Regions from separate parts of the Lysinibacillus sp. OL1 genome, predicted to be linked through region 2. Evidence: riboswitches for the same ligand, from Rfam matches in the RefSeq annotation. Region 2 holds a riboswitch; the other holds the start of a gene.

Region 1 (12,142 bases), on a different contig from region 2:
TGCGTATAGAAATAAGTTCATTCAAAATTAAAACTATTATTTTGCTTGCTGTTCAAAAAGCTGAACGATTTCTATGATAACTTGAGTTGCTTTTTCCATTGTTTCAGCGGATACATATTCGAATTTACCATGCATGTTTTCGCCACCAGCGAAAATATTTGGTGTTGGTAGGCCCATATAGGATAATTGTGAGCCATCTGTACCACCACGAATTGGCAGGGTATTCGGTGTAATATCTAATTTTTCCATTGCAGTACGTGCAATGTCAACAATTTCTTTTACAGGCTCAATTTTTTCACCCATATTGTAGTATTGATCTTCAATGGTAATGCTCAGTGCATGCTCACCAAATTGTGCTTGAATTTTAGCTGCAGCATCACGCATTAATTGTTTTTTCTCTTCAAACTTTTGGCGATCATGGTCGCGCACGATATAAGATAGCTCAGTATGCTCAAGAGCCCCTTTAAAGCTCATTAAATGAATGAAACCTTCATAACCTTCTGTCTTTTCAGGAACTGCGTCAGCAGGCATTTCATTTTGGAAGGCAATGGCCATTGTAATAGCATTCACCATTTTATTTTTTGCTGAACCAGGATGGACGCTAGTGCCTTTTGTAATTACTTTAACGCCAGCGGCATTGAAGCTCTCGAATTGTAGTTCGCCAAGTGGTCCGCCATCCATCGTATAGGCATAGTCTGCGCCGAAAGTAGCTACATCAAATTTATGTGGCCCACGACCAATTTCTTCATCTGGCGTGAAGGCTACACGAATTTTACCATGCTTGATAGTAGGATTTTTAATGAGGTACTCCATTGCCGTCATAATTTCAGCAATCCCTGCCTTATCGTCAGCGCCTAATAATGTAGTACCATCTGTTGTGATAAGTGTTTGGCCTACATAGTTTTTAAGCTCTGGGAAGTCAGTCGGAGACATAACCAAGTTTTCGTTTAGCTGAATATCTCCACCATCATAATTATCTACACGCTGTGGCTTCACATTTGTACCTGTATAGTCAGTAGCGGTATCAACATGGGCTAAAAAGCCGATAGTTGGTACTTCTTTATCTGTATTAGCTTCTAATGAGGCAAATAAATAGCCATTTTCATCTAATGTAATGTCTGTTAAACCAATTTCAGCAAGTTCGTCTTTTAAAACATGTAATAGGTCAAATTGTTTTTGTGTAGAAGGAGTTGTTTCGCTTGTGAAGTCTGATTGTGTATCAATTTTTGCATAGCGTATTAATCGCTCAATTACTTGTTCTTTCATAAGTATGGCCTCCTAATGTGTATATGTTAAAATTCTTTGTGCATTCACAAAGCCGATTCCAGACGTAATTATGCCTTGACATAATTGATATTATTGTAACACTTTACTTCGGATTTCGGAATATTGAAGGATACTTAAAGCAATAAGTAATTGGGCGCTATAATAAGTCAGCATGATAATTTCATGAGAAAATGCTAGTGGCATGACAAATTTGTTAATAGCTAAATAAGAATCAGATGCAATAAATAATATTGCACCAATTGTTGCCAGTGTAGATCCAGTTTTAATAGCTGTCCATCCCATTGTGAGTATCACAGAAATGTAGGCGATTACGGCAATACCAAGTATGGTTTCACCTGTTTTAAAGACAGATCCCGCAATCCATATAGCCATACTTGTTCCATAGAGTAATAAAAGTATCTTTGCCCAAGTTGGTACATGCCGCTCATTTGCAGTAGAGAAAGCAAAAATATAAAAGATATGCCCGATAAGAAAGCTAGTTAGACCGATTAAAAACCACTGCAATGTATAGTCTCCAATCATGCAGAATACAAGCCCAGCAATAATCAAAAGTTGGTATTTTTTAATATGTAATGGCTTCTGAATCGCAGCTAAAATAATGATGAGCAACATAGGAATCACTTTAAAGATGAGTTTTAAACTTTCAGCAATATGGGAAAAGAGAAAAATATAATAAAGACCCAATAAAATAATGACACTGATTAATAATTTTTTTAACAAATTTTTCAGCTCCTTTCCTTTTGAAATTCAATATTTATGGTAGAATTCCTTTCTGTACAACGTATGTATGAAACTTTTTTAGTATGTAACCGTAAAGTAAGTAGTGAGAAAGAAGAAGAGAGGATGAACCAAATGACTAAGCTACTGATAGCTTCTGCAGTCATTGCATTGATCGCAAGTGTGCTAGTGACACCGCTTATTACGAAGAAGCGAGAAGATGGACAATCGAAAAAGGTAATAGGATACTTTTTTATTGGAGTCTTTGTACTAGGGTTTTTAGCCACAGGGATTACGTTATATGTAACAAAAATTGATGTAAATTGGCTTGTTTTTTGGCCTGCTATTATTTTATTAACGTTAGTGGGTGCTCTGCTAGCAAGTGGTATCGAACGGAAAATAAAAGGTGTTTTATTTTTAGCAAGTCTAGGGGTAGCTGTGTATGTTTTATCAGCACCTTTATGGAATGCTAATGAAAAATTTAAGTCATCCGAAATGAAGGAAGAAGTTGAAATAAAACCATTCGATGAGACACAAACACCTGCAAGTGTACCACCGAAATTTGCTCGTAATAAAATGAAAAAGGCTTTCGGACAAGTGCCAAATACGAGCTACTATGAATTAGGACGCTTACAAATTCAAAAGGTGAAGGGCGAATATGTTTATATTGCACCAGTTGAATTTTCTGGATTCTTTAAATGGATGAACGGTGGTACAACACCTGGTTACTTCATAATGAGTGCTACAGATTCTGCGGATAATCCTAAATTTATTAAAGAGGAAATGAAATATGTGCCTTCTGCATATTTAAATGCTAATTTAGAACGTCATATTCGTTTACAACATCCATTCCTAATTTTTTACGGTGACGTACAGCTGGAAGTAGATGATGAAGGAAAGCCATACTATATTCGCTCATATGGGGAATTTATTTCTGCGCGTAATGGCTTTGATGTAAAAGGAATTGTCTTGGTTGATGCGCTGACGGGGAAATCAGAGGTCATTAAACTGGATCAAATACCTGAATTTATTGATGGTGCTGTATCACCAGAGACAGTAAGTTTACAAAACAGTTATTTCGGTAATTATGTACATGGTTTTTGGAATAGTATGTTTGGTAAAAAGGATGTAAAGATTCCTTCTGATGAAGGAACAGAATCGAATGTTAGCCCGATTTTCGATGAGAAGGGTGATATGTATTACTTTACAGATTTTACAAGTCCTAAAGAAGGTGTAGATTCAATGTTAGGCTATTCACTAACTAACGCACGAACAGGGGATGCAACATACTATACAGGGAATCAAGACTCAAGTTATATGGATTCACAAGGTAATTTACAAATAATAGAGAAGAAATTTATTGAGAAAAAGTGGAGTGGCGAAATGCCAGTGTTGTATAACTTTTATGGAGAAGCGAGCTGGCTGACAGCGGTGCTAGATTCCAATGGTTTCTTACAAAACTATTTTATTGTTTCTGCAGCCAATCCTGAAATTTCCGTTTACGCTACTACTCCTAAGGAGGCATTGAAATTATATAAAACAGCCTTAAGTCGAGGAGGAAATACTGTAGATGGTAGCTCAAGTGCTGAGGAAAAACAAATAAGTGGTAAGGTATTACGGGTATATAAAGAACGTCTAGGCGATTTTACAACTGTATCTTTCTTATTAAACAATGGTGAAAATTATTTAGTGAGTGCCGAAACAGAACCTTTAGCAATTTATTTACAGGAGGGTGATGAGGTAATACTCACTTATGGAGATACAGGAGAGCAGTTCCTACCAGTTCGCTCTCTTATAATTAGAGGACTACAATAAAAGAACAAAAGACGATCTTGTTATTACGAAGATCGTCTTTTTTATGTAGCTTGCCCTTGAACATAGGTAAGCATCTTTTCTCTATGGTTCATAAATAGTCTTTTTGCATGATCATTTAGTGTAAAGATTTCTTGTATATACCCCTGTAACAATTTATCTTCATATTCAAAAGCATGGCTTTGAGTGTTTTCTAAAATATAGGATAATAAAAGAGCATGCAAGACAACTACTTCTAAATTCTGTGTATTCGTAACGAATTTTAAATTGAGTATAGTAGTGTGAGAAACGAACTGATTGACATAATCAATGGGTTTTTTATATACATTCAAATCAATATGTGGCTCCAGTCTTTTTCTTAATTGGGTGCATTCATTATTTAAGTCTTCAATTTTTAAGAATAAACCTCTTACACTTCTCTTATGCTGTTGTTCTAAGGTGCGAGCAAGATGTTTATTGATATTGGACATTGATTCTATAACTCCTTTCTTTAATAGGTATCATTTATTAATATGAATGGAATAGCTGGAAAAGGAAAGAGTCTTTTCGTTTAATTTAAGGTTAGATTTATAGAAGTAATTGTGGCAATATCCCTAGATTGAATATATATAGGCAATATTTTTATGTAAAAAATGGAATTATTATCATACGATAGTAACTCCATTTTCATTAATTTATTTCCAATTAAACCCTTTAGTTGCTAAAAACTCTTTGATATGCGGACGTCGTTGTTCAATTAAAAAATCAGCCATCTGTTTTGTCCAGTTATCAATTTTTCTGTTAGACGAACGGCTGTTATAATATATTTCCATTTCCTCGTTGTAGGCTGGTAAAAGTTCTTCATATTTTTCAACATTGTATTCATTTTCATGTAATACAGCAGATACAGGTAAACGAGGTTTTACCTCATTGCGACGTGCAGGAACGCCGATTGTTAGCCCGAATAATGGGAAAACGTGATCAGGCAGATTAAATAATTCACTGATTTCAGAAGGTTTATTGCGTACACCTCCAATATAGCAAATGCCATAACCCATTGATTCAGCCGCAATAACAAAATTCTGTGCAAACAATGATACATCTGCTACCCCAACAAGGACATTTTCAGCAGAATCAGCTACAATATCCACTCCCTCTAGTTTCCCAGCCATTTGAAGTCGCTTGAAATCTACGCAAAAAACAAATGCCCCACCTGAAGTTTCATATTGACGTGGATTACCAGAGAGTAAGCCTAATTTTTCCTTTTTATCTGCATCTGTTACCCATATTACACTATAGGCTTGCACAAAATGTGATGTTGCAGCCATTTGTGCTGTTCCAATTAAATCTTCAATGATTTCTTTTGAAATCGGTTCTCCATCATAGATGCGTACCGAGGAATGGCTACGTAATAGTTCTTTAACCATTAAAAACTCTCTCCTTTGTGTCTGTTCTATACCTTGAGCATAGCATGCTTTTCTAGCAAAATCGAATAATGAGGAACAAAAAGTTATTTATAAATAATTTATAAATGTCGAAATTATCTCGTAAAGTAAAATATTCCATTTGATATAGATTAAATATTCTAAATAGTATAAAATTATAGAAGCGACTGTTTATTTGGTTGTGCTACCAAAAATTACATGATCTTTATTCACAAATGTTTAGACAGCATTAGCTATTAGGTGATGAGATCCTCCTGGAATAAAGATACACTCTCTGACGGATGTCACAGATTTACTGGAACCAAATATGCAAGTTGAACAAAAATAAAGTGGAATGGAGGAATAGGGAATGGAAGAAAAGTTAGCGAAAAAGCTTCGTCATGAACAATTACGAAGCAAGGTTGTAACAGCAGAAGAAGCAGCTTCTTGGATTAAGGATGGCATGGTATTAGGGATGAGCGGATTCACACGTGCTGGCGATGTTAAGGTTGTACCTCTTGCACTTGTAGAAAAAGCAAAAAAAGAGGATTTTCAAGTAGATGTCTTTACAGGTGCATCACTTGGACCTGAAGTAGACCAATATTTAGCGGAAGCAGGGGTCATTCGTAAGCGCGGTCCTTTCCAAGCAGATTCTGGTATTCGTAATAAAATCAATAGTGGTGATATCACATTTGTCGATGCCCATCTTTCCCATAATGCTGAGCTTGTTCGTCAAGGTATTATTGGACCAATTGATTTTGCGATCATTGAAGCTGCTGCTATTACAGAAGAAGGCTTATTAATTCCTACAACATCAGTTGGTAACTCTCCTATTTTTGTGCAAGAAGCAGACCAAGTCATCATTGAATTAAACGTAGCACAGCTTGATGCATTAGAAGGTATACATGATATTTATGTACCTGCACAACAAGGAAAACGTGATCCAATTCCTTTACAGAATGTTTCTGATCGTCTTGGTATAATTGGAATTCCACTAGATTTAGATAAAGTAAAAGGCATCGTCATTTCGGATATATTAGATGCGCCATCAACAATTGTCCCTGCGGATGAAGAGACAGATGTTATGGCTAATCACTTATTAAATTTCCTACGTGAAGAGATTAAAGTAGGTCGCTTAACTACAAGTTTGCGACCAATTCAATCTGGTGTAGGTTCAGTAGCAAATGCTGTATTGCTAGGCTTTAAAGACTCTGAGTTTGAGAACTTAGAAGTTTATTCTGAAGTTCTCCAGGATGCAGTATTTGAATTAATGGATGCAGGGAAAGTGAATTTTGCATCTGCAACTTCTATTACCCTTTCTGAGCAAGTAGGAAACCGTGTTTATGGGAATTTTGAAAAATATGCTGATAAATTAGTGCTGCGCCCTCAAGAAATTTCAAATCAGCCTGAAATTATTCGTCGACTCGGATTAATTTCAGTGAATACGGCATTGGAATTAGATATTTACGGCAATGTGAATTCCACACACGTTTCTGGTACAAAGATGATGAATGGTATCGGAGGGTCTGGTGACTTTGCTCGTAATGCACGTTTAGGAATTTTCGTGACAAAGTCTTATGCTAAGGGTGGAGATATTTCGAGTATTGTCCCAATGGTCTCACATGTGGATCATACGGAGCATGATGTTGATGTCATTGTAACTGAACAGGGCGTAGCAGATTTACGAGGACTTGCTCCAAAAGAACGAGTGGGACTTATCATTGATAATTGTGCACATCCTGATTACAAGGAGCAACTGTGGCAGTACTTTAATGATGCCAATGAGGCAACGGGTGGACATCACACTCCACATGACCTAGAAAAAGCACTATCATGGCACGTTAATTATGCGAAAAACGGTACGATGAAGGACCCTGCTTTTACGAAACAATAGTATTAAATTAAAAGCCTTGAAGGACAGATAGTCTGTTTCTTCAAGGCTTTTACGTTTTAATTTAATGAAAGTCTTATAATAATCCAATCCATTTCCAATAAGTTGCAGAGAACAAAAGTATGAGAAGGAAACCGATAATGGTTAATGGAATCCCAGATTTCAAGAAATCCTTTGTTGTAAAGGAACCTGTACCATAGGCAAGCATGTTTTGTGGTGCACTAATTGGTAATAGGAAGCCAAAGCTTATGACGAATTGTTGCACAATAACAAAACCAACTTGATCAACATTAGCTGTTAATGTGGAGGCTAAAACGATAAACACAGGTATAAGTGCTGAGGCTAAGCTAGTTGCGCTTGCAAAGCCTAAATGAATCAAAATGTTAAATAAAGTTACGAGTGCAATGGTTGCTAGTAAAGGCATAGTATCTAGCCCAAGTGAACCGAAAACTTTATCTGATAACCATGCAGCACCTTGCGTATTCAGTAAAATGGTTCCTAACATAATACCTACCGCAAAGACGATAATTGTCCCCCATGGAATATGGGGCTCAACTTCCTTCCATGAATACACACCGATTTTGGGCATTAATAGAATAGCGATAGCAATAATTGTGACTGTTGTCGTATCGAATGGATGTAGCTTTCCTTCAGTTGCCCAGAAAAATAGTAAAACTACGGATGTAATGATTAAACGAATTTCAGGAGCCTTTAATGGGCCCAGCTCTGCAAGCTGTTTTTTGATGACCTCTTTACCACCTTCGATATTGCTAGTCTCAGGTTTAATTAAAGCAATCATAATGAAAAATAAAAAGATAGACATAATAATTGAGAAGGGGGCGGCATAAAGTAGCCAAGCACCCCATGAAATATCCACGTTAAATTGCTCTTGGATAAAGTTTAAGGCCACCATATTTTGAGCTGCTGCAGTCTTAATACCGATATTCCAAATGGAAACGGCTTGTACCGAAGTAATAACTAACAAGGCAGCAAGCCGACTATCACGTGGTAAACCAAACGCTGCAACCATTCCAAGCAATATCGGTACTACCGCGCCAGCTCGTGCTGTAGCAGAGGGTACAAAAAATGCGAGGACGATAGAGACTAAAATAGCGCCAAATACGATAGCTTTTGTTTTCGTTCCCACCAGTGAAAGAATCCAAAGAGCAAGTCGTTTATGTAGATTAGTAATTTGCATTGCTGCCGCTAGAAAAAGAGCTGCTGCTACTAAAGCAACGGCAGAATTACTAAAGCCACTTAAAGATAATTTTAATGCGCTAGCTGTTCCTAGCTCTGTAGTTGGATCATCCATTGACGGAGCGAGTCCTAGTAATACAGTTACTAGTGCAATGATCATGGCCGAGCTTACAGGATATGAAACGGCCTCTGTAACCCAAAGGATGACTGCAAAAGCTAAAATGGCTAAAGCTCGTTGTCCAGCTATAGGTAAATCACCATTATTAGGTAAAAAGGTAATAATGATAAGTAACGCGAATGCCAAGCCAATCCATAGTGGCTTTAAATTAAGTTTTGTAGCTGCTTGCTTTGGTGAAGACATATTTCCTCATCCTTTCTACGATAAAAATGACGATTATTATCCATAACATCGGCCTGTATAATGTTTTATTAAGATAAGAATATATGTATTTTATTGTAGATAAAAATCTATGTGAAAATGGTGTTTTTTACAGCAATATGAGTAGATAAAGAGAAAATACATGGTCACAAAAAATACAAAAATATCCATAAAATATTATTTCTTTTTCTTAAAGGCAGAAGTTACTTTAGGCTCTGTGCCATTGACTAATCGTTTAATATTTTCAAGATGCAGGATGATGGCTATGCCAAAAAGAAAAAGAGCTATAATGGTTGGACCAATGCCAGGAATCCATAAATAAGTTGCTGTACAAAACACGAGATAAAATTCTAGCACACCAACAATTAAATAATTTGTTGCAAAGGATAAAATAACAAATAAAATAAGTGCAAATAAACCAATCTTCCAATCAACGGCAAGTAAAATACCAATGATGGAGGCCGTTCCTTTCCCGCCGTTGAAGCCCATGTAGAATGGGAAATTATGACCTAAAATAACCCCAGCAGCCATAATATAAGTAAGCAGCCAAATCTGTTCTTCTGTTAAATGAATGGCGTCCGCTAGATAAAAATGTGCACCTATAATAGCCACAACGCCTTTCCCTATATCGATGAGGGCTACTAAAACGCCATATTTCCAGCCGAGGGAAAGAGTAGCATTAGAGGCACCAGCATTACCGTGGCCAGCCTTTTTTAAATCAACCCCCGATAAAAATTGGGCTACTTTAGAGCCGTGAATACAGCCTATTAAATAGCCAATCATAAGAAAAATGATCACGGCTTTTACCATAAAAATACTCCTCTCAAAATTTTTTCTAAAATAGTGTATGCGTTCATATTACGTATAAGAGCAGACAGAAGTTTCGGAAAAAATAAAATTTACATGTTGACAGAAAAAAACTCTATGTTTATACTGTGTAACAACGATGGAAATTGAATCTCATACTCTTATCAAGAGCGGCGGAGGGATAGGCCCTATGATGCCCGGCAACCAGTAAGCAATGAGCTTACTAAGGTGCTAATTCCTACAGATTCTTACTTGGATCTGGCAGATAAGGGGAGGAAAACTTGCAACCGCAACCCTCTTCTTAGCTGAAGAGGGTTTTTGTTTTCTACAGAAAAATCCTCCTCATCTCCGGTACCATCGTAAAAAAATAACCATTTGGAGGTACACAATGACAAATTTTAAACCAGAAACATTGCTGTTGCATGGTGGTCAAGAGCCAGACCCAGTGACGGGTTCTCGCACAGTTCCAGTCTATCGCTCAACTGCTTTTGTATTTAAAGACACTGCTCATGCGCAACGTCTTTTTGCCTTAGAGGAAGCAGGGAACATTTACACACGAATTACCAATCCAACAGTTGATGTGTTTGAAAAACGTGTGGCTTTATTGGAAGGTGGAACAGCAGCAGTAGCACTTTCATCTGGTGCAGCAGCTATCGCATTTTCCATTTTAAATCTAGCTGGAGCTGGTGATGAGATAGTAGCAGCTAGTTCTTTATATGGTGGTACGTATAATTTATTTGCTAACACATTACCAAACTATGGTATTAAAACGATTTTTGTAGATGAAACAAACCCAGAGAATTTTAATGCGGCGATTACTGATAAAACAAAAGCTGTCTTTGCAGAGGTTTATGGTAATCCAAGCTTAAAGGTTTTAGATATTGAAGCAGTAGCTAAAATTGCACATGATAATGGTCTACCATTAATTATTGACAGCACGTTCGCTTCTCCTTACGGTTCTACACCTATTGAATACGGTGCAGATGTTGTGGTTCATTCAGCAACTAAATGGATAGGAGGTCATGGCACAACTTTAGGGGGCGTTGTTGTAGACGCTGGTAAGTTTGATTGGACTAGCGGTCGATTCCCTGGTTTTACTGAACCAGATGCCTCTTACCATGGTCTACGTTATGGAATTGATACAGCTTCTGCTGCCTTTGCTACAAAGCTACGTGTACAATTATTACGTGATTTTGGTCCAACATTAAGTGCTGATGCTGCCTTTAATTTATTGCAAGGGTTAGAAACGCTTCATCTGCGTATCCCTAAACACAATGAAAATGCATTGGCAGTGGCTGAGTATTTACAAAACCACCCATCTGTGGAGTATGTAAATTATAATGGCCTAGAAGATTTTCCGACACATGGGTTAGCAAAAAAATATTTAAGAAATGGCTTCGGTTCAGTGCTTACATTTGGCATAAAGGGTGGACGAGAAGCTGGGCGAAAGCTTATTGATAGCGTGAAATTATTCTCACATGTAGCAAATGTAGGTGATGCAAAGTCATTAATTATTCATCCAGCTTCCACTACTCATCAGCAACTATCAGCAGACGAATTAGTTCAAGCTGGTGTAACCGAGTCGCTCATTCGCTTATCCATCGGTTTAGAGGCAGTAGAGGATATTATTGCTGATTTAGATCAAGCCATTACACAGGCAACAACAGCTGAACAAACAGTAGAAGCTTAAAATTTAAAACAAATGGTAGAATGTTGTGGCGTTTACGTATTTTCTCATTCGATTAGCCTCATTTGGTAATGCGTTAAACGCTGCTACATCAACCTATTACTGCACCCGTTAATTATCAGAACCTTATAAAAAATAATACCAAGTAATTATATATGTATTGTTGACTTATTTAAATCCATGTTCTATACTAGGAAATAAGTTAATGGTACGAAAATTCTTTTTAAAAAAGGTAAATGTTTTCATAAGTGCTCCCCCACTTTTGAATATATAGAAGGGTAGTTGCCTAGCCAGTGACTACTCTTCCCAAAAACTGATGATAAAGGAGTGTTTAAAATGGGTAACATCTATAGTGCGCAAAACATTGTATCCTATCTAATATATGAGCTAAATGAAGGGCATGTATTTGTCAACAATAAATCCATTCAACACCTTCTTACATCAGTCGAAAGAAAATGGCAGGAAGTTTTTGGTCATACAGCATTTCAAGAACATGTTTTTACAGAAGAAAACTTTACTGTTAAGGAAGTATTTGAGACTTATGAACAGTACGGTGTGAGCCATATCTCACTTCCTGCGACAGAGTTTTACTTGAAGTATGGTACATTTCAATTAGTGGAACGTACGTATGCAATACCAAATTTTACAGAAGAAGAGATTAGTCTTGTTCAACAAGCTTTAGCACAATATCGTTATCAATTGCTTTCAAAAGCAAGTTAAAACCCCCTCATATTTTTAAGCTCATTCTCTGCTGCTACAGGGAATGAGTTTTTTCTTTAAAAGGATTGTTATGAGTGTCTGAGCATACATATATATAATAGAAGAAAGACATTCATATATTGAAATGTAAATAGTCAATATTTGTTCAAATCTTATAGATTGATTAATAAAACGTATAATAAAGGGAATGAAACCGATTTCTTTTGCACATCTAGAGAAAACAAATGTCCTTCCTAGAAAGA
Region 2 (12,142 bases):
AAAATCAAAATGACAGAGGAAGCACTGCATCTAAATTTTAAGGACATCACGATTGAGTATTTTCCTGAAGACACATTATATTTGAGTAAAAATATTGAGAATTCTACAGAAGAGCAGTTTGTGAAGGCTGTATCTGACTTTATTGAGGAATTGGATCGCTCTCAGTTAGATACAGGGTATCCCATTGGAGGGATAACAAGAAGAGAGCAAGTGTTAGCTGGGAATTACGATAACTATAGTTATTTGTATATTGAGCAGCCTCATCCAAGAGAAGGGCATCCTTATTTTAAGGCGATAGAGGGTGAATTTGTGATTGGTTATCATGTAGGCCCCTCCTCAAAACTTGGTGAGACATACACACGGCTATTTAATGTCATGCATGAAAAGGGTTATGAGCTAGGTCAGTATGTATACGAGGAATACATTTATGATGCCGTAATGAAAAATCGAGAAGAAGACTATGTAACCAAAATTATGATGGAAGTAAAGAAAGTAAAATAATTCATTAAGACGTAATAGAAAAGAATGAATATAGCTGAGACATTTATCATATACGAAGGTTTAGATGGCAGTAAAATAATAGCATTTTGTCATTCTTTTTAAAGTTAGCCTAATCAGTAAATGATTTCCTGACGATAAATAAGAAGTATGACATCACATGAGCCTTATATGGAGGTTAGAGACAATGTGGATTGAGCGTTGGAATCATTTAGTAGAGCAATTGAAGCAGCAGGGAGCTTGTGTATATCCGATTGAAATACGGCCAGTCGCTACCGAGCAAGAGTTACAGCAGGTTGAGGAAAGACTTGGTGTACAAATCCCTAATGGGTTTCGTCAACTGTTGCAAAATTGCTCAAAGCAAGTAAGTATTTATTGGTCATTACCAGATGAGGCGATACTTCCCACTGAATTGCTAGATACGCCTTCTGGTGAGTTTGGCTGGAGCCTAAAAGCTCTAGACTTTCCTTACTTTGGAGAAAATGATGAATCGTATGAACAGCAATATTTACAATTTTTTACGGCTGGTAATGGAGATGCTCTTCTTCTTAAGCTTGACGACGAAACCGTTTGGTATTGGAGCCATGAAGAAGATGAGCTTGATTTGCTTGCTGCCAGCTTTCATTCGTACGTTGATAATATGACGGCTTTAGGCTGTATTGGAGTAGACTGCGGACAGCATCGTCAATTTTGTAGTGAAAATGGATTGGATATTGAATTGGATCGCTCACAATTATGGCTAACTTGGCTAGAACAATATTTAAGCTCTAATTTACAGCAGGCTCAATCCAGCTTAGCATCTTTACTTCATTATGTTTCCATGCATGGTGTCAAAAAAACAAGCGTGCAGGAGGCATTTTTGCATTTTGATGGAGTACAGGTGTATCAGGCACTTCAACATAAATTAGAGCGAGCTCAATCTCCATCAGAACAAAAGGCGTGGAGTGAAGTTTTAGTCAAGATATGTCCGAGTGAGGCGGGAAATTGGGCAAGAGAACTTTGGCAAGTACAGAGTGACATACCAGACTGGCTGCGTGATTATGTAACAGTACATTGTTTGCCAGTTAATGAGGGACAATCTTTCATCTTAATGGATATCGAAAAAGATAGAATTGATGCCTATACTGCTCTATATCGTCTACGCCAATTTCACCATCCAAATATTATAGACTGGATGAGACCCTATGTCACGTTTCCTATTGATGGGTGGGATACACTTTTGGCTGAGTCACAGCCAAGTGCAGAGACGTTATATGAGTGGTTAAATGGCAACGAAGTAGAGAGGCTAACATCCATCCGAGCTATTTGTCAAATGATGCAGCGGGGAATCACACCTACAACTATGATAGACGAAGAAAAATGGCGTCCTTTGCTGGCGTATTGGGTTGAACATGAGGTGCTACAGAAAAATAAACAGCTGTTTAGCCAAGCGCTTAGTTGTTTGGAAAATTGGTTATTAAAATGCTATATGCGACTAAGGAGAGAGTAGATTGAACCAGTTTACGATATTCGCTTCCAAAAATGATACAGATGATATTCAGGATAAACTATCCGATGTATTGGCAAAAAGCTTCATTATTGAAAAAGATGAAAACGAATATTTATTAAAATCAAGAGGTTTATTTAAAAAATATAAATGCTCTATAAACATTTTAACTGAAGATACGAACCCTGATTATTTTGCAAAAAATATACCTGGGATGATGGGCTTTTACGATAAAATTCCATTTAAAGATGAACAGCTAAAAGAACGCATAATGATTCAAATATCAGTGCTCAATACGGTCGTTGCAATCGAAATGGACAAAGAGATGACAGAAGACCATATGCAGCAATTTATAAAATTACTAGCAAGCATAGGGGGGATTGGTTTCCTATCAGATGGTACTTTGTTGGATCAGAACGGTATGGTTATTGTTTATCCTAATGGAGAATCAGGTCCATCTGATTTTCAACCACATGCTTGCACAAGAAAGATACATGCACAAGAGGTCACATCAGCACAGGGAGAGGCACGGAAAAATAGAACGATAGCTTTTTTAACAGAGAAGGAGATACCTTATGCGTCATCGCTTCCTCAGCTACCACCAGTAGAAAATCTCCAATTTAAAAGCCAAGAGGATATTGCAAGAAGAGCGGTTGCCCTGTTGATTGTTATTCAATTTGCTTGTGATGTAGCACAGAAGGGTGATATTGAGGAGTCTAGAGAGTTCTTTACCAATATGCTACGTACATATGAGGTGCATGAATTTTTAACGGAGCATGAAAAATTCTTTCTTGAGGCTCAGCATCCTGGTGCTCAAGAAGCAGTCAATATATCATGGCAATATGAAGCCTATTGGACACTTATTTGGGCATTGGGACTTGTGGAAGAGCTAAATTTCCCTGACGATGTATGTGATTGTGAATATGCAATTCAAGTAGTTTCTCGTTGTGAGACATTTGAGCAATTTTATGGTCAAACGGTATTGCGCAGTAAGGAAGATATAGTGGATGAGGCGGATAAAATTTACAGATTACATTGGGCTTGTGTAGATAGCCGCATCAATGGACAAGAAGCTCCTTTAGCATTAAATGAAAGTGTTGTGATGGAAAGACGTAGAGGCTTATTTTGGATGATTGGATATCAAGGCGAAGAATGGGATACTATATCGATGAATACTTAAAACAATAGCAAACTAGATTTCCTAGTTTGCTATTGTTTAATAAGAGAGATTATTTGATATAGGTTGGTTTATCCACCTGATCTATTAAAAGTATACCATCGTATTGGTCGCGCGGAACAAGACTTTCCTGGATCATTCCCCAACTATAGGATAAGCGTGGTTCAAACATCCATGAGTTGCCTCGTTCATTTTGACGATTGCGTAAATCGATGAATGTGTAAGGGTTATTTGTTGAAGACAGAATATCTTCAATAGATCCTTTGACAGGAGGTAAAACAGGCATAGGTTCTCCCATATTATTTGCTGTCTCTCCACTAGCCATGTATAGACCTAATACATAGCTATATTTCTTATAGATATCAGGTAAACGTTCCCCCATTAATTTAACTGGGTAAGGAGATCCCATTACATTCGATTGTGCTTTACGAATATGATCGTTATGAGCCCATACAATAAACTTTTCTGTTGGATACACCTCTTCAGCTAGCCAAAGTAAGTTCTCCATCATTGCTTGATCTCGCCATTCCATAGTTTGCAAAAATGATTCTATATTATTTTGTTCAATGTCGATATTGGACTGAATTGTTAACTCTATATATTCGTCTGCTAGTCGAATACGATCTGCTAGAGTGCGATCCATTAGTTTTACAATATGAGGCTCTTTTGGATAAGCTACCTGTAGCTCTTTTTCTTTGATTTGTATTTGTGATTTTACCTGTTTATACACATCAATTATAGTAGTTTTTACTTTTTGATAGCCCTTCAAATCTTTCCCCGAGCTCCATTCAGCAAGCTGCTTCTCAGCTTCATTGAATTGCTGAGCCAACTTGGGGTTTTGCAGCCAATCTCCGTTCGTAAATGCTCCTTGCTGTTGAATATCAAAGCCAGTAAGTACAAGAGGTTGCTCTGTTGCTTGAGTTGATTTTGCATAGTCAAACAGAGGCAAAGTTTCTTTTGTCCACCAAACGCCGAAAATGGCATCTTTCATTGTTTGTAGAGCTGCTTGTTTATCAATTTGTTCTTGAGCATTCATCACATTACCCATACCACTTTCAAAGGCAAGGACATTATAGCCCATATCTTGATGTAAAAATTGTATTAAACGTGTTTTCGCTAGATTGAATTGTGCCACTCCATGAGAGCTTTCCCCTAAAAAGACAATACGTTTATCATGTAATAAAGGTTTTAGCATCTCTAAATCCTCAAATTTGTTAGCGGGAATTTTTTGTCCATTAAACGTTTCAGGCTGGATGGATGCCAGGCTGTATGCATGGTCATTCGCCCATTTTTTCCAATCAAGTAATGTTTCATTAGAAGTCCTAGCTTGTTTGACAGCAGAATCGTTTTCCGTAATCTGCTCATTTACAGGGACAGCAGCAGAGACATTCACTACTCCACTTATTGTCATTAAACTGGCCAGTGCAAAACTTAATAAAACCTTATGCTTCCTAGCTTTCCTCATTAGTTATCAGCCCTTCACTTTATATTGATACTAATTATAGGAAGGGAAGTTTAAAGTTTAGGAAGAATTTGTTTAAAATTAGTTTAAATTTAGTATGTAAAAAAAGAAAAACACCTCCAATTGATGGAGATGTTGGAATGCTATTTATAGTGATAAGTACTTGCTCTTACATGGTTACGTTGAATTTGGTTAAACCATGCACGATCCTTTTCTTCTTGTTTTAATGTCCCAACAATGGAGGAAGAGCAGCTTACGCAAATTTTAGCCTGGGTAATCTGTCCACATCGTTCGCATGGAGCCCCTAAATTAGGAAAAATGGAGTTCTTTAATTTTCCTGCTTTTACCCATTTGTAAAGCAACTCAGATGACACGCCTGTTAAAGCGACAACTTCATCGTTTGTTAGGTAGCGATTATTTTTTCTTAATAAAAAATGATGCAGCTCTGAAAATATATCCTCTTCTCTCACATCAATTTTCCTTTGAAATAGCAACATAATTAATCATCTCCTCGTCCCATTAATGAATGATTTCATTAATTGTTATAGGTTGTTCGTCATATTTATAATTTTCCCAACGATTGCGTGCAAGCTTGCGATATTTCGGCGAAACATTTCGATCAGCGATTAAGCGTGAAAATCCTTTTTTAGCTTCAGGAATATCATCAAGTCGAAGGCTTAATTCAGCATGTAAAAACTGAATTCTCTCTCCACCTTCTTGATTAGAGGCAAAGGATTTACTATAAAAGTCTCTCGCTGCAAAAAGATAGCGCTTTTCGGATTCTTCGTCTTTTTTTAAACGATAGAGCCAAGCGATTTTTAAAGCGAAATTCGCCATTAAAAGAGATTCTTCCATTGACGCACGGGATACTAAATAGGCGAGCTTAAAACTGATAATGGCATCATCAATTGTACGTTCCTGACAGATATCCATAGGTTTCTGGAGCTCTTTAATGTATAGTTCATCAATGAGTAGCATGAAAGGTCCGTATGTCCGTGTCATAGATTTATGGTAGGCATAGCCACAATGTGGACATACGGCAACTTCATATAGCAAAGGGTTTAGGCCATCGTAAACAGGCATGAAATCCGTTTGTTCTTCGATAATTTTATATCGATTAGGGCGAACTTTATATGTTGTAAACTGCTTTTTGCAAAATTTACAATCCACACTACTTTCATAGTAGTAAATGTTAAATGCCATAAGAATCAACTCCTTTGCGTACTCTAAAATTTTATTTCTTTTGTTCTATTTATACGTAAGATTTTATCGTTCAATGTATTTAAGATATTATCTTTTATTTTAACAATTTTGTGTTCTTTGGTATACTCCTTTAGAATTATTAAAATAAATATATTCAAAGAATTTTTAGTTAAATATTATTATAAATACGCTTGTAATAGTTTTTATCGGAGGTGTAAATGGAAGTTATATAGTTTGCTTAAAGTTTGTCAAAATACTTTCACATATTTCAAGAGAGAAGAATTGTAAATTTAAATCAATTGGTTCTAAAAGACTATGATGGAGGTGCTCAAAATGAAGTGTAATATCGTGATTTTTGATGTAGACGGCACATTGATTAATTACGAGGATGGCTGTGTGGAAGAAAGTACAAAACAAGCTATTCAGCTATTGCAAGAAAAGGGAATTCATCTTGTAGCGGCTACTGGAAGACCCTTATCTATGTGCTATGAATTAAAAGCGCTGGGGATTGAAACCTTTATTACAGCAAATGGGGCCTATGTGAAACATAAGGAACTTGTCATACATAAAACTCCGATTGCCAAAGAAATTGTCTACAATATACAGGCTTTTGCACAGGAACAGCAGCATAGCCTAACATTTTTTACAGAGGAGTTATCTATGAATAGCATACAAAGTCCAGTAGCTTTAAGAGCGATGCAAGAAACTTTATCTTTACGGGATTTTCCACTTATAAATGAAAAAATTGTAGATGAAGAGGTTTTTCTCATGTGTTTATATGCGGATGAGCTGGCTGAAAAAAGATATACTAGCCAATTTTCGAATATATTTTTGCAGCGTTGGCATCCTTATATTGTGAATGTCTTACAGCAGGATGTTTCGAAGTCTATAGCTATTAAAGCGGTGCTTGATCATTTTAACATTGACCCTGAGAATGCGATTGCCTTTGGGGATGGGGATAATGATATTGATATGTTGGAGTATGTAGGAGTAGGAATTGCCATGGGAAATGGCAGTAAAGCTCTAAAAAGTGCTGCCAATTTTGTTACAAAGAAATCTACGGATGGCGGTATCAATTTTGCTTTACGTCAGCTTCAAGTCATTTAGAGCGCTGAGGCTACACTATATATAGCAGGTAGATTTTAATAAATTTTAGGTGGGATGATTTATGGCACATCACGTGCAGTCTCTAATTGAACATTACGGATATTTTGGGATTATCGTGATTCTAATTGGAGGTATTGTTGGGGTGCCACTTCCTGATGAGGTGTTTCTGACTTATGTAGGCTATAGTGTTTACCGAGAAAGTCTTGAACACATTCCTGCTTTAGTCAGTGCAATGATTGGTGCGATTGGAGGCATTACCTTAAGCTACTATATTGGTTATCGTTTTGGCTTACCGTTATTGCAGAAATATGGCCCTAAAATTCATATTACCGAGCAAAAAATTGACTTTACGAAAAAGATGTTTACAAAAATAGGACCTACCCTATTATTAATTGGCTATTTTATTCCAGGGGTACGCCATTTGACAGCTTATATTGCGGCTATTAATAATTATCCTTATAGAAAGTTTGCTCTTTTTGCCTATACAGGGGCATTTATTTGGACGTTCACATTTATATCATTAGGAAAGATGCTTGGAGAGAAATGGCGATTTGTTGGATACTATTTAACCCATTACAGTATCTATCTTATTCTTTTATTTATTATAGGGATGCTCATTGCTTATTTTTTATTTAAAAAAAGAAATGGACAAAAATAAAAGTCGGTATACGCTATACCGACTTTTATGTTATGGCAAAATAGCAAAAGATCGCACAGGGAAGCCAGATGCTTTTTCTGGCTTAGGTACGATATTAAAGATGATAGCGCCTTTCGCAGGTAGCTTGTCCAAATTCGTCATTAGCTCAATTTGATAGGCGTCTTGGTCAAGCACAAAATATTCGCCATCTAGCTTGCCATTTTTACGAAAATCAGCAGCAGAGTCCGTATCGAATGTTTCATGACCAATTGCGCTTACCTTGCGTTCTTGTAGTAAAAACTGTAAAGCTTCTAAACCCCAGCCAGGGATATGGTTATGTCCATCTGCATCCTTATTACTGAAAGCCTCTTTATCTGGCCAGCGCTTACTCCAATCTGTACGTAATGCTACAAATGTTCCTGCTTCAATTTCTCCATGCTTGTCCTCAAAATCAAGAATATCTTGAACACTTAATGAAAAATCATGGTTGCTCGCAGCCTCCTGTGATTTATCAATAACAACAAGGGGGAGAACAAGCTCTTTTAGTTCTAATTCTTCTAAGTAGCGAGTATCTCGCACAAAATGAATGGGTGGGTCGATATGTGTGCCATATTGACCAGGGAACGTGAATTGTTGAGCGAAGAAACCATCCTTATGAGAAAATAACGTTTCAAATTTAGCGTCCTCAAACATAAAAAAATGTGGAGAATTAGGGCCGAATGTATGTGTTAAATCAACCCACTGTTTCGATTTTAGTAATTGCAATGCTTGCAAAAGTTCATTAGACATCGATTTCCCTGCTTTCTGTAAAAAATAGTGGTAAATAAAAAGGAGTCCCCTAATAGAAGAGGACTCCTGCTTGAAACAACGGTAGTTCTTCTTCTCATCTTCAAGGCTGATCATTTTGCCAATTGGAATTAGCACCATACTGTTAGCTGGTTGCTGAGACTTCGTCGGGCCAATCCCTCCGTCTCTCTTGATAAGAAAAGTAATATAAGAATTTTCAGAAATAACAATACAAACACTTTAGCATAGTTTTTTATAGTTTACAAGTTCACTAGGAATTTTCACCAATTCAAATTCAAGGTGACTCCACAACAATCATTATCAATCAGACGTATTCTAAAACTGTCTGGTGTATAGTTCGTTTCAAATTTCATCGTAATGCCTGTTGATGTGATTAATTTTTCAACCTCTGTTTTATTTGAAAGTTGAGCAGCATTCATTAAATCATGTGCGAATTGTTGGGAGCTATCTATTTTATCCGTAAGTAATTGGGCTTGCTGCATCATCGCCTTTATCCGTGTTGCTGAAGCTTTTAATTTGTGTGTATCGACAGGTGGAAAAGGATTATTGGTCGGCATTGCTAAATGTTGCGAAAAGGGTCTAATGGCAAAATGATTAGCGATAGGCGATGTTGGATAATGATAGGGATGCACAAAATACGGATAAGGATTGTAATACAAGGTCATTCCTCCTATCCTATAACTGATATCCTATCTTATGTAGCCAAACTACATTCGGTGTTATTTTGCGGTGCAATGTTTGTCCTCCTCACCATTTAAAAAGGAAGCTAAAGTAAGCTTTTTTTAGCCAAGTACATTCAAGACATCATCAATTTTTTTACTATGTGATAAAATGCCATAATTCATCCATGTTAAAAAGTCTACTTCATAGACACAGCTGCTTTTAACGGCAGCTAGGTTTTTCCAAGTAGGAGTTTTTAAAATAGCACGTTCCTCATTTTCATAAATGGAATGTTGCTTATCAAATGTAATAAATAAATGATCCGCATCTAATTGCAACAATTGATCAAATGTCAGTTGTGCTTTACGTTGATTGTGCGGAATACTCCATACTAGTGAATGTGGCATTAAACCTAAGTCACGATATAAAATGGGGCCCGTATAGCCACATTCAGGACCCGCGTATAGAGTAATGCTAATGGCTGAAATACGGAGAAATGCCACACTTTGCCCATAAACTGATTTGCTAAGAATTCCTTTTGCTTGTTGTACTTTATCTTCATATTGTAGGATTACGTCTTGTATCAAGGAGGTTTTTCCTGTTAGATCTGCAATCTTAAATAACGTAGATTGCCAATTCTCTCCAGGGTGTGAAAGATGACAGACGGGTCCTACTTCATCTAAGTGCTGAAAGGATTCCCAACGCTCTACACCAGAATCTAACATAATTAAAGTTGGCTTATAGTAAAGGAGTCGATCCATTTCTCTATTTTGTACATCAATATCTGGCACTTTCTGTAGACCTAAATAGTCTTGTTTTCCCCATTTTGAATGACTGAATTGAGCAATTGGCGTAATCCCAAGCGCAACAAAGAAATCTTCTAAGAATGGTGCAAATACACGTAGATGGCTGCTTTGATTTCTTCGATATTGTCCTGGAGAGATGCCGACATGTTCCTTAAAGCGACGATTGAAATAATACTCATTATTAAATCCGACAGACTGGCTAATTTCAAATACTCGATCATTTGTTGTCATTAATAAATGCTTAGCTTTTTCAATACGAAGTTTAGTTAAATAGTGAAGAGGAATTTGTCCCGTAATATCTTTAAAAATGCGCGTATAATTCCATCTTGGTACGTCAGCTAGCTGTGCTAGCTGCTCAACCGTCCACTCTTTTTCAAAATGTTTATGTAAATGGTTAATGGACTGCTCAACAGATTGTCGATCATTTTTTTGCATCTGCTTGGGTATGGTTGGATGTAGGAGTAATAACATCAGCTCTTGAAAGTGTACATGCTGTTCAAAAATCGTGTGTTCATCCTCCGCTAACCTGTTCTGATAGATGACTTCTAGCAGTCTATGACATTGTGAAAAGGGGAGAAGATGTCGTTCGCTGATACTTGTAAAATGACTATATGAATTCTGACTATTGCTGAGATTGACAATGTTGAAATGTAATTGATAAAAACAAAGGTGCTCACTTTGAATATGGATACTAACCGTGTTATTTGGCGGAATCAATATGTACTTTTCTTCACTAAAATGAATGATGTCATGATCTATTTCTAGCTTTCCGCTACCATTCATTACGATGAAAAGTGTATAGAAGTCACTACTAATCAATAACTTTTTTGATGATTGAATTGAATAAGAGATATTTTGTAACGTATAAACATGTGTTAAGTTACCCATTGATAATTCACCCCTTTTTTTGAATTGGCAGAACAACACAAAGAAAGCCCTCATTAAGAGCTTTCTTTGGAAAATTATTTGACGAACCATTTCTCTAAATCATCATACTTTAGCAAGTTGGCTGTAATTGCGCCAGATTGCCAATATGTGCGATCAGCAATATAGACATGCCCATTTTTTACAGCAGGGAGTGTTTTCCATAGTGTACTATCTAACCATTTAATGGCTTCTTGGTTTTCTTTAGACTCCCATGTACCGTTTGAAGGGAAAAGGATAATATGATCCGCATCTAATTCCGTGATAGCCTCTTCTGATAAAACCTCGTGGAACTCTGTCATATCACGGGCTAATGGATGTGGTGTTAAGTCTGTCTCTGTGTAAATATAGCCAGAGTAGCGATTTTTAATGCCAAATAATGCTAATGTATTATCTGCTACATTTAGTCGTACAACGGCAACTGTTTCGTCTCCAATTGATTCATCTAGTTTTGCTTTTAAATCGGCAACACGTTGCTCATATCGATCAACCATTTCTTTTGCCTTATCGGGAATATTTAAAACATCAGCTATTGTTTTTGTAATTTCACGTGGATCTTGTAGAATATCTTCTTTCAAGCGGTAAGTAGGCGCTACCTTTGAGTATTCCTCATACTTTGCCTGGTCCGCGGCACCATCTACAATGATTAAATCAGGCTTGGCTTGTAATAATGTTTCCATGCTACCGGTAATGTCGAACTCAGGAACATCTAATCCTAAATAGTCCTGTTTTCCCCAAGATGGGTGATACCATTGCACAACGGGTTTTACATCCAAAGCTGTTAAATAGTCTTCCAAATAGATAGCAGCTACACGCTGTGGATTTGTAGGAATTTCTACTTTTCCAAACTCGTCTTCTACAATTCTTGTATCTTTAGATGATTGTTCTTCTGTAGCTGTATCCTCTTTTACTTCATTTGAGCCACAGGCACTTAATACGAACATTAGTGCAATGAAAACTACAAATGAAAAATATCGACCTCTACGCATTTTATTCACTCCTATAGATTTACTAAAACAGTAAGGGTATACCCTTAAATTAGAATGATAATCATTCTCGTTTGACTCAAATAAATTATAGGATACAACATATTAACAAACAATACACATTCTCTACTAATTTTTTATACAAAATGAAATTTAGAGAGTTATTGTTTTTTGTTATCGAAAAGTAACCATAAAAGTGTAACAATTGCTGCTAGCATAACCATCAGGAATCCGTATATAGGCGTATGCGCCAACGATTGGTGGCGAATAATAAAGCCTCCGATATATGAGCCTAAAAATATGCCAATGTTGAAAGCAGAAATATTCAATGCCGAGGCCATTGAAATGGCTGATGGTACATATTTTTCAGATAGTAGAACAGCATATAG

What was found. Region 2 has a riboswitch for S-adenosylmethionine ahead of EW028_RS11660 (cyclase family protein). Riboswitches for the same ligand answer to the same signal wherever they lie in the genome.
Region 1: another riboswitch for S-adenosylmethionine. It lies ahead of EW028_RS09405 (O-acetylhomoserine aminocarboxypropyltransferase/cysteine synthase family protein); the one in region 2 lies ahead of EW028_RS11660 (cyclase family protein).

The regions. Positions count from the first base shown of each region.
Region 1 covers NZ_SJDS01000004.1:33,943-46,084, forward strand. Annotated here, with positions in the region: gene pepT (peptidase T) at 37-1,266, opposite strand; gene EW028_RS09370 (lysoplasmalogenase) at 1,357-2,007, opposite strand; gene EW028_RS09375 (tripartite tricarboxylate transporter TctB family protein) at 2,140-3,819, shown strand; gene EW028_RS09380 (hypothetical protein) at 3,861-4,286, opposite strand; gene chrR (class II chromate reductase ChrR) at 4,491-5,222, opposite strand; gene scpC (succinyl-CoA:acetate CoA-transferase ScpC) at 5,590-7,113, shown strand; gene EW028_RS09395 (DASS family sodium-coupled anion symporter) at 7,187-8,668, opposite strand; gene EW028_RS09400 (glycerol-3-phosphate acyltransferase) at 8,864-9,496, opposite strand; SAM riboswitch class I at 9,652-9,765, shown strand; gene EW028_RS09405 (O-acetylhomoserine aminocarboxypropyltransferase/cysteine synthase family protein) at 9,882-11,183, shown strand; gene EW028_RS09410 (hypothetical protein) at 11,517-11,900, shown strand.
Region 2 covers NZ_SJDS01000005.1:198,993-211,134, reverse strand. Annotated here, with positions in the region: gene EW028_RS11700 (MerR family transcriptional regulator) at 1-501, shown strand, start outside; gene EW028_RS11695 (SMI1/KNR4 family protein) at 686-1,987, shown strand; gene EW028_RS11690 (DUF4272 domain-containing protein) at 1,989-3,164, shown strand; gene EW028_RS11685 (erythromycin esterase family protein) at 3,214-4,626, opposite strand; gene EW028_RS11680 (hypothetical protein) at 4,767-5,120, opposite strand; gene EW028_RS11675 (DUF2225 domain-containing protein) at 5,143-5,826, opposite strand; gene EW028_RS11670 (Cof-type HAD-IIB family hydrolase) at 6,160-6,933, shown strand; gene EW028_RS11665 (DedA family protein) at 6,995-7,591, shown strand; gene EW028_RS11660 (cyclase family protein) at 7,622-8,359, opposite strand; SAM riboswitch class I at 8,451-8,556, opposite strand; gene EW028_RS11655 (YuzC family spore coat inner layer protein) at 8,638-9,042, opposite strand; gene EW028_RS11650 (helix-turn-helix domain-containing protein) at 9,160-10,731, opposite strand; gene EW028_RS11645 (ABC transporter substrate-binding protein) at 10,806-11,756, opposite strand; gene EW028_RS11640 (MFS transporter) at 11,915-12,142, opposite strand, start outside.